DNA from 2 places in the Paenibacillus sp. PvP094 genome. Region 2 is predicted to be linked to the other one. Evidence: predicted binding sites of a transcription regulator. Region 2 holds the regulator's gene; the other holds the start of a gene.
What was found. Region 2 encodes Rex, which represses fermentation and respiration genes when NADH is low (regulators of the CRP and FNR family bind a similar motif). Its sites were predicted from a motif close to TTGTGAAATATTTCACAA; they were not measured.

Region 1 (5,112 bases), 540 kb from region 2:
CAAATTCAATGCGTTCCATCAGTGCTTTGCGTTCCTCCGTATTATCCACCACAACCGAACGAATCTGATCAAGCCCCATCCGTTCTACCCATTCCGAGGTGCGCTCCAGATAGTTGCCTGTTTCCCGATAGTATTGAATAATTGCACCGCAGAGTTCGATGAGTTCTGCATCTGTTTTTACTTTGCATAAGGAGTCTGCCAGTCTGGCCTTGATACCGCCATTACCGCCAATAAACAACTCCCAGCCTCCATCGTTACCTACGATACCGATATCTTTCGTACATGATTCCGCACAGTTCCGAGGGCAACCGTTAACCGCCATCTTGAATTTGGCAGGCAGATCAAGACGCTCGAATTTGCGCTCAAGCAGGGCACCCATCGCCATGGAATCCTGGGTACCGAAGCGACAGAACTGGGAACCGACGCATGTTTTGACCGTACGCAGCGATTTGGCGTAAGCATAACCGGAAGGCATATCCAGCTCCGCCCATACCTGCGGCAGATCCTCTTTTTTGACCCCGATCAGATCAAGACGTTGTCCCCCGGTAACCTTGACGGCTTTTACATCGTATTTGACCGAAATGTCCGCAATGCGTTTCAGTTCTTCCGGCGTGGTTACGCCGCCGTACATGCGCGGTACTACCGTATACGTACCGTCTTTCTGAATATTGGCGTTCATACGTTCATTGACAAACCGGGATTCCTTCTCGTCTTCATGCGTATCCGGTGCAATCATGCCGAGGTAGTAGTTAATTGCTGGACGGCATTTGGAACAGCCTTCAGGCTGGCTCCAGCCCAGGACATTCATCACTTCTTTGGTCGTCTGCAATCCTTTTTGCTTGATCTCGGCTACAATTTCATCCCGGCTGAGCGAGGTGCATCCACAGATGCCCTGTTTGGCGCCGCTTGTGAAGCCATCTCCCAGTACATATTGTAAAATTTGTTCTACTACCGGTTTGCATCCGCCGCATGAACGGGTTGCGCCTGTGCAGGCTTTGATCTCATCAACGCTGCTCAGACCTTGATTCGTAATGGCATCGACAATCGTTCCTTTGGTTACACCATTACATCCACATACGATTTCGTCCTCAGCCATCGTTTCAACAGAAGCAGCTTTTTTGTGACCCCCACAGCCCGTACCCATCAGCGAGGCATACAGCTCATCCGTCATCTCGGTTTTCTGTTTGATTAACTTCTGCAATTCAGCAGAATCCGTCACATCTCCAAAGAGCACGGCACCGACCATGATGTTGTCCCGCAGCAGAATTTTTTTGTAGGTCCGTTTCCAGTCATCTTTATGGCTGATCACCGTATGGTCGGGACTATCGAGAAATTCGCCTGTGGAGAAGACGTCCACACCTGAGATTTTTAATTTGGTAGATACGACAGAGCCTTCATACGGAGCAGTTTCCACGCCGCAGATATGCTTGGCGAGAATCATGCCTTGTTCGAATAATGGGGCAACGAGGCCGTAGCATACTCCCCGGTGTTCGGTACATTCCCCGACAGAATATACACCTTCGAGTGAGGTTTGCATGTAGTCATCCACGATGATCCCGCGGTTAACTTCCATGCCGCTTTCGCGGGCTACAATCGTATTCGGTTTAATGCCTACAGCCATAACGACAAAGTCTGCATCCAGTACGGTATCATCGGCAAATCGGAGGCCTTCCACACGTTCCCCGCCGATCAATTCAGCTGTCTGTGCGCCCATCCTGAAACGAATGCCCTGACGCTCCAGTTCCGCTTTTAGCATGGCTGAAGCTTGAGGATCGAGCTGGCGTTCCATCAAGTCTTGCATGAGATGAACTACGGTGACGTCCATGCCGAGCTGGACCAGACCTTTGGCTGCTTCCAGTCCGAGAAGACCTCCCCCAATAACAGCCGCTTTTTTATATTGCTTTGCTGCTTCCAGCATCATATTGCAATCGGCAATGTCCCGAAATCCAACAACGCCTTCTTTATCATGACCCGGAACGGGCAGGATAAAGGAGCTGGAACCTGTAGCGATAATGACTTTGTCGTAGGGCACCCGTGTGCCTTCATTTGTAACGACTTCCCGGGTATCTGCATCGATACGGGACACGGTTGTACCGGTATGAAGCGTAATGCCATTGTCTTCATACCAGTGCAGATCATTCAGCACGATATCATCAATGGTTTTGCTGCCCTCCAGAACATAGGACAACATGATTCGGTTATAGTTGGGATAGGGCTCCGTGCCGAAGACCGTAATATCATAACGTGAAGTTAATTTCAAAATCTGTTCAACTGTACTAATGCCGGCCATACCGTTACCGATCACGACAAGTTTTTCTCTGTTTCCGTTCATGTGTGTAAGCCTCCTTGGTTTAACACTGGACATTATCAACATTTTTAGTGGTTTATATTTGAATCATAGCGTGGATTGCTAACACTTAATGTGATTTATTTCACTAAGAAAGAGATAAGTAGCACAAATTAAAAAGTGTGAGCCCGGTCACGGAAACTGTTTTTTTGTTGGAGCTTGAAGAATGGAAGGTATTGAGTTCCAGACGCTACTTTAAAATAAGAAATACGAACTATTGTTCTCTTTTTGTTTTCGTTGTAACATCGAGAATGGGATATGATGTTCCCTATTTCTTCGAAAGGAAGTTTTCGCATCATGATGGGAAGATCCCACCTGATTATTGGAACAGGCGTTTCACTTTCAGTACTGCAGCTGATGGGTGTGCAAGTCACGGCACCTGCTGTTACGGTTGCGCTCATTGGCTCGCTGCTGCCGGACATTGATGAGCCGAATTCCTTATTGGTATCCAAGGCGCTGCCCAATAGTCTGATCAGGCTGCTGCAAACCATTTTGCTGCCTACAGCCGTATTTGTGTATTTTTACGTGCAGGCGAAGCCTTGGAATCTGCTGCTAGCCATTTTGGTCGGGCTGGTATCTTTCCTGCCATCGCGTTCGCTCCGCAAAGTGTTGATGTTCGCCATCGGACTGGGCCTTGTATTCTACGGTCACGCCCTCGCACCATGGAACCTGATTGCAGGGAGTCTGCTCATGTTATGTACTACGCTGACCCACAGAGGTTTAACCCATACGGTCTATGGAACTGCAGTTTGGGGAGGACTGCTGTACAGCACAACGCATGAGCAGGGACCGGAGATTTGGGTTGCCGGAGGAGTAGCCTATGCCATGCATCTGCTTGCAGATTCGTTGACGAATCGCGGGATTCGTCCGCTTCCGCCACTCAAGTGGAGGATCAGGGCGAATCTGATGAGCACAGGGACCAAACATGGAGCCGTGGTCGAGAATGTATGTATTGTGCTAACGCTTATTTTGGCATGGATCGCATTTTCGCCGTTATTTCTATAACTCTGAGTAATAGGCATCGAGGTTACTTTATCGGATTATGTCGCATGACGACATCAGCATGAATTCAAAAACGCCAGTCCAGAATAGAGGACTGGCGTTTTTTATTGGCTCTCCGAATCCTGTACTAAACCTTACTATGTGTATAGAGTTCAAGGGGCTAAACCACAATTGGGAGCAAGGTTCAGGGAGAGGATGGGGAATCGGTAAGCTCATCAATATCCGAAGAGCCAAATACAAATAACACAACAAGGATAACTACAATTAATAGCTCTGCAAATCCAGTTCCGTCAAAGTCAGACATCATCCCAGCCTCATTTCATTCCATTCATTTAGGAATTCATTCTTTTTTGGAAAGCTCGCATCACATCATCCAGAGTCACATCGCCCATCTCGTCAAGAAATTGGACCAGTTTATCGGCATTCGAAGGGTTAATGTTTGTTAGTGTTTTATACTGTCCAACCAGCTCTACGACCAGAGTGGCCTCACGAAACAAGGTGACAGCATCAACTCTTAATTTACCGCTAACAAGCAATGCTGCAACGATGAGTTCCAGGTTTCTACCTTTAAGATTGCCATTGAGAAGGGAGTTAGCGGCATTTGTTTTTTTGGATCCTTTATTCGATTTTCCATTCCTTCCCACTGCCATAACAGGACCCCCACTGCTTGGTGTTTTGTTCTCTTTCGTTGTTGTATCTTATGTGTTATTTCCTGTAATGTTCGAACTATTAATCTATTTTTACGCAAAAAAAAGAGACACTCCAACCAAAGTCGGAACGCCTCTTTATCTGGAGAGAGATCAACCAGAGTTTTTCAATTCTATCACTAGTGAGCATTACGCGTTTTCAATAATAGTGTTCATGGTCGTACGATCCAAACCCTTCACCAATTTGACAAGCAGTGCCTTGGCAGCATCATAGTCATCGGTGTGAATGATGGAAGATGAGGTATGGATGTAACGGGCACAGATCCCAATGACGGTTGAAGGTACGCCAATTCCGCTCAGATGAACTTGTCCTGCATCCGTGCCGCCAGGTGAGATAAAGTATTGCATCTTGATCTGGTTCGAAGAAGCTGTATCTTGCACATATTCCACCATGCCGCGGTGAGTGAACATGCCTGGATCGAAAATACGAAGCAGAGCACCTTGCCCAATGTGTCCAAAGGACTGTTTGTCACCTGTCATGTCATTGGCTGCACTGCAGTCCAGGGCGAAGAAGATGTCTGGTTCAATCAGATTGGCAGCTGTACGCGCACCGCGAAGCCCCAATTCCTCCTGAACGGTTGCACCGCAATACAGCGTGTTTGGAAGCTTCTCTTGGTGGAGTGCTTCAACGAGCTCAAGGGCAAGTCCGACTCCGTAGCGGTTATCCCAGGCTTTTGCCATAATTTTTTTCGGGTTCGCCAGGGGTGTAAATTCACAGATCGGCACGATTTGCATTCCTGGGTGAATCCCCCAAGATTCGGCTTCCGCACGGTTATCCGCACCAATATCCAGGTACATGTGATTCAGATCAACCGGTTTGCTCCGTTGGGACTCATCCAGCAAGTGAGTAGGCGTAGAACCTACAACGCCCGTAATACGGCGATCCGGAGTGATAATCTGTAGGCGCTGAGACAGGACAGCCTGACTCCACCATCCACCAAGCGGTCGGAATTTAACCATGCCCGTTTCCGTAATGCCTGTTGTCATGAAGCCCACTTCATCAAAGTGTCCGGCTACCATAACTTTCGGGCCTGATTCTTCACCGCGAAGTACACC
Region 2 (5,112 bases):
TCTACATTTGGCTGCAAATCAAGTTTCAATTGTACATCATTGCGGTTAATAGTTAACTGAACATCATTAACCCCTTCATACTGGGTTACCATTTTTTCAATCGGATTCTGCATGGCCACCTGACGATACACAAACCAACCTCCAAACAACACAACGGCTGAAATGACGGCAGTTAAAGCAATAGGCAATACTTTTAGCTTCAAGTGAGTTTCCCCTCCCAAATTTTTGGCCCATCCCTATAGCTTATAGGCATAATATGAATTGTGTACGAATGACCTGTGATGTGCCCAACAGGTTTTATTTCTGTTTGATGTAACCTTGAATACATATTTGAGTATATCACATCGTATATACAATTTCGAAGGCGAAAATATGAATAAATTATTAATTTTAACTATTCAAATCCAGAATAATTTTCGAGATACGCCAAAAAACCGGATCAGGCGGGGTTCCGTCTGCCGGTTCTTTGAAGATTTTACCTAAAAAATCTCTGAATATCTGTTAACTGTTTGGAATCGTATAGACCAAATCAACCTGTTCTCCATTGCTGAAGCGATAGAATCGATAATAGTTGTGCGTATCATCATTGTAATAAACTTGCCATACATAGACGCCATTGACGACTCCAGGCATAATTCGTTTGATCTCTCCGCCCGGTACTTCAGAGCTGAATCGATTGCGAACTTGTGCTTCCGATAACCCGTTCTGCAGCAATTCACTGTGCACAGCATTGCTTCCTGTGACCGGTTTATTGGTTGCATCAAACTTAACCCAGACGGCGATGTCCTGATTATCTTTATTTTTGGCCATCATCGTCCAGTAAATGTTATCTTCGCCTTCTTTTTGACCCCAGACGTATTTTCGGAGATCCTCATAAGAAGTTATCCCGAGCTGCTCCTGCGCCGCTTGAATAGCTAGCGCTTCTTCGTTGCGCTGGTCCTGGGTAATATAGACATAGAAGCGCTGTAATCCAAACAGAATCAAAATTAGGATAAGCAGCGAGATCCAGATCCATTTCTTTTTTCTTTTCAAAAGCCGAACTTCCTTTCCCCTATGACGCTGCTGCTATTCTGAAATTAACGGGCGAGCAGTCCGTCAAATGCAAGTTGAGACTCGCGCAGAATGCGCTCTTCATCCATAGTAAGACATTCACCATGTTTCACCAGCTGTTTGCCGTCAACCCATACATGCTCCACATCCTTGGCTGAAGCGGAGTAAATGGTATGAGAGATCAGATCCGTGTGCGGATAGAAGTGTGCTTGTTCAATATTTAGCGCAATGAAATCAGCCTTCATGCCGACTTGAAGTGCTCCCGTATTGTTCAGGAAGATGGATTTGGCACCATACCCCGTTCCAAGTAGCAGCGCTTCTCCCGCTGGAACCGCTGTTGGGTCACCGGATACTCCCTTGTGAATCAAAGCAGCCAGTCTCATCTCTTCAAACATATCCAGGTTGTTGTTGCTTGCTGGTCCGTCTGTTCCCAGAGATACGGTTACTCCAGCTTTCAGCAGATCCGGAACACGCGCAACACCCGAAGCAAGCTTCAGGTTGCTTCCCGGATTGTGAGAGACCGCTACATCATGGCGTGCCAGAATTTCAATCTCCTCATCATTCAAATGCACGGCGTGAGCTACGAGAGAAGGTCGAGAGAAGAAACCGAGCTTTTCCAGATGTACCACTGGACGCAGTCCATAATCCGTTACATTCTGTTCGACTTCGCGAAGGGTTTCCGACATATGGGTGTGCAGCGGCAGATCCAGATCATGTGCAACCTGTACCAGCTTCTCTATGTAATCCGGAGGGCAAGTATACGGCGCATGCGGTGAGATGATCGTCGTAATTCGACCACCAGCCTGTCCGTTCCACTCGCGTGCAAACGCAGCCGATTCTTGCAGTTTGCGCATTTGCTCTTCTTCGGAACAGAGACCAATGACACCACGTGCCAATGCGGCACGAATCCCGGATTGTTCAACTACTTTTGCCACCTGGTCCATATGATCATACATATCCAGGAATGCCGTTGTTCCGCCTTTCAGCATTTCTAATACAGAAAGGGAGGTACCCCAATACACGTCCTCAGACGTCATTTTCGCCTCCATAGGCCACATTTTCTCCTGAAGCCATACTTGCAGGGCCAGATCGTCCCCGTGGCCTCTCAGAAGCGACATGGCTGCGTGACCATGCGTATTGATCAGACCCGGCAAAAAGACCAGTCCTTTGCCATCAACCTTTGGCAGGCTCTCATCTCCATCCGGCAGTGTCTCACCAATATGCACAATCTTATCCTCTTCAACGACCATATACCCTTGAACCACGGTCCATTCCGTACCACTATTTACAGCAAATTTGCCGTTATGAATTACCCATCTATTTGTCGTCATCTTCCTCGTCGTCCTTTCCGTTCTCCAGATAATAAGCCAGGCTAAGCAGATCCGTTGTAAAATCAGCATGATGAATGCGGACGTGCGGTGGTGTTTTCAAGATGGTAGGTGCAAAGTTCAGAATCGCTTCAATGCCGGATTCCACGAGCTGATCGGCTACGTTCTGAGCTTCGGTATCCGGAACGGTAATGATTCCAATACGAATATTATCTTTTTTGACCGAATCCGTTAGTTCATTCATGGGCTGTACTTTCAGGCTGTTAATCTGACTGCCGATCTTAGGACCGTATGCATCGAAAACAGCAACAATTTTCATGTTGTCTTTCAGATAGGCGTTGTAATTGGACAATGCATGTCCCAAGTTACCAGCTCCGACCAGAGCAACATTGATTTGCTGATCAATTTTCAAAATATGACGGATTTTCTCGATTAGATACGATACGTCATATCCAATGCCTTTGCGACCGAAGTCCCCAAAGTATGCAAGGTCTTTGCGAATCTGGGCAGGATTAAGATCCAGGCGTAGTCCCAGTTCCTGTGATGACACCGTGCCTACCTCACGTTGATGCAGTTCATTCAAATAGCGCAAGTAAACAGGCAATCTGCGTACCACAGCTTCCGAAATTTTATCTGATTTCATTACATTACTCCCCCTTACCAAGGCCACAATAGATAAATAAAAATGTAGCATCCCGCATAACCTTTTTCGTTTCCGAATGAAATCATGCAAGATGCCTTATAAAATATCAAGTTAAAAGTGCTTCAAAAATAATTCACACCCTAATAAAGTTTACAGCGAGAAGCCCTTATTACGCAACGACGTCATCCCTAATTCGCCGTAGTTTCATCCTGTGCTGGTGTTTCCAGCCACTCGCTAATCCGTGGAACCATCTGTTCAGTCAGCATATGTTCCATTTTGGGACCGGGTAATGAATATAGGAAATACTTTCCGTAATAAGACTCAATTACCCTTGTATCGTAAACGATGACAATGCCCCGATCCTTGGCCGTACGAACAAGCCTGCCGAATCCCTGCTTGAAACGGATGACGGCCTGTGGAACAGACAGCTTCATAAACGGATTCTTTTTCTGTTCCTGCAGCAGTTCACTCTTCGCCTCGACAAGCGGATGGTTCGGTGGCTGGAAGGGCAATCTCACAATGGCCAGACAGGTTAGCGCCTCGCCAGGGATATCTACCCCTTCCCAGAAACTGCTGGTGCCCAGCAGAACGGTTGCTTTTGCATCCTGGAACCTGCGTGTTAACTTGGAACGACTGCCACTATCAACGCCTTGACCAAGCAGCGAAATATCGTTACCCGACAGCGCTTCTTTTAATGGGTCGTAAACCTGGCGCAGCATTCGGTATGAAGTAAAGAGCACCATCATGCGGCCCTTTGTCGCAATAGCCGTTTCGGCCAGAGATCGTACAAGCATGTCGACAAAGTGAGCATCCCCCACACTGCCTTTTACGCTTGGGAAATCACGAGGGATGACCAGCAAAGCCTGGTCCCTATACCGGAATGGCGATGGCAGCATGGACGTCAGCAAACGGTTATTATCGGCTGCTTCCTGCAAGCCAAGCTGTTCAATCATGAACTGAAATGACTTATCGACCGAGAGCGTAGCCGAAGTAAGGACAACGCTTTTCTTTTTATCGAAGAACATGTCCTTCAACTGTGCACTAACATCGACAGGAACGGCATACAGCTGCAGTGATTTGCTGCGGAATTGGCCGCTTGCCTCCATCCAGTATACCGTTTTGGCATCATCCATTCGCATGAAGAAACGAAGGTTTTCTTTGAGCGTTGCCAAATCCTTAAGCAGACTTGTAATGTCCGTGATCAAGCTATCCGATTGATAATCGTCCTGGTCTTCTTTCACTTCAAGAAGCAGCTTGTCTCCCTTGCGGATCAAGTCCCCCAGTGTGACATAAATCTGGTTCTCGTAATCCTGCAGCTCCTGCCACTTCGCCGGTTTCATTGAAGGCTTCAGTCTGAGGGAAAATTGCCCCGTTTCTCCCGGAGAAGCATCACTCCGCTCAGGCAGCAGGTTAAACAAGGCATCGCTCAAACGATCCCACATTTCTTTGACTTCAACAGCGAGCGGAAACATCTGGTCAATGACTGAGCCCCACTGCACCGAATTTTCATGCCCCGCCAGTTGTGTTCGCAGCATGGGAAGCTGACCGTTCCGACTATCCTTAAACAATCGGGTCAGGGTATGAACCAACGTGAAATATTTCATGTGAAGACCCAGGTGCTTACCCGCCACATCCTCAAGATGATGAGCCTCGTCGATTACGAGACTATCGTAAGCAGGAAGAAGCTGGTGAGCTGCTTTTACATCCGTAAACAATTTAGAATGATTCGTAATGACGATATCGGACAATCCTGCTTCATGCTTCGCCCGATGGTAGAAGCACTTCCTGAACCACGGACAAGAACGTCCCAGGCAGGATTCCGATTCGCTCTGTACCGTTTCCCAAAAGTCCCCACCGCGCGCACTGAGGTTCAGCTCCTCGTCATCTCCAGTCTCTGTCTGGGTGAGCCACACAATCATCTGAGCCGCTGTAAAATAATCTTCTTTCGGTGTAGCGAACTCACGTTTGTTGATCTTGTGCTCAAACTTCCGAAGACACAGGTAGTGCCCCCGACCTTTGAACACGGCAGCCTTAAACGGAAAAGGCACCACTTTGGTCAGCAGCGGGATATCACGCTCCCGAAGCTGTTCC

Region 1: nirB (nitrite reductase large subunit NirB) is a predicted target of Rex. The motif match lies at 2,421-2,438, and genes of this name have one in related genera.

Annotation. Positions count from the first base shown of each region.
Region 1 is NZ_JBEPOM010000001.1:3,819,812-3,824,923, forward strand. It holds gene nirB (nitrite reductase large subunit NirB) at 1-2,332, opposite strand, end outside; gene ABIC22_RS17565 (metal-dependent hydrolase) at 2,645-3,352, shown strand; gene ABIC22_RS17570 (hypothetical protein) at 3,682-3,999, opposite strand; gene ABIC22_RS17575 (M42 family metallopeptidase) at 4,186-5,112, opposite strand, start outside.
Region 2 is NZ_JBEPOM010000001.1:4,357,053-4,362,164, reverse strand. It holds gene ABIC22_RS20135 (hypothetical protein) at 1-203, opposite strand, end outside; gene ABIC22_RS20130 (hypothetical protein) at 502-1,032, opposite strand; gene ABIC22_RS20125 (amidohydrolase) at 1,077-2,381, opposite strand; gene ABIC22_RS20120 (redox-sensing transcriptional repressor Rex) at 2,368-3,021, opposite strand; gene dinG (ATP-dependent DNA helicase DinG) at 3,210-5,112, opposite strand, start outside.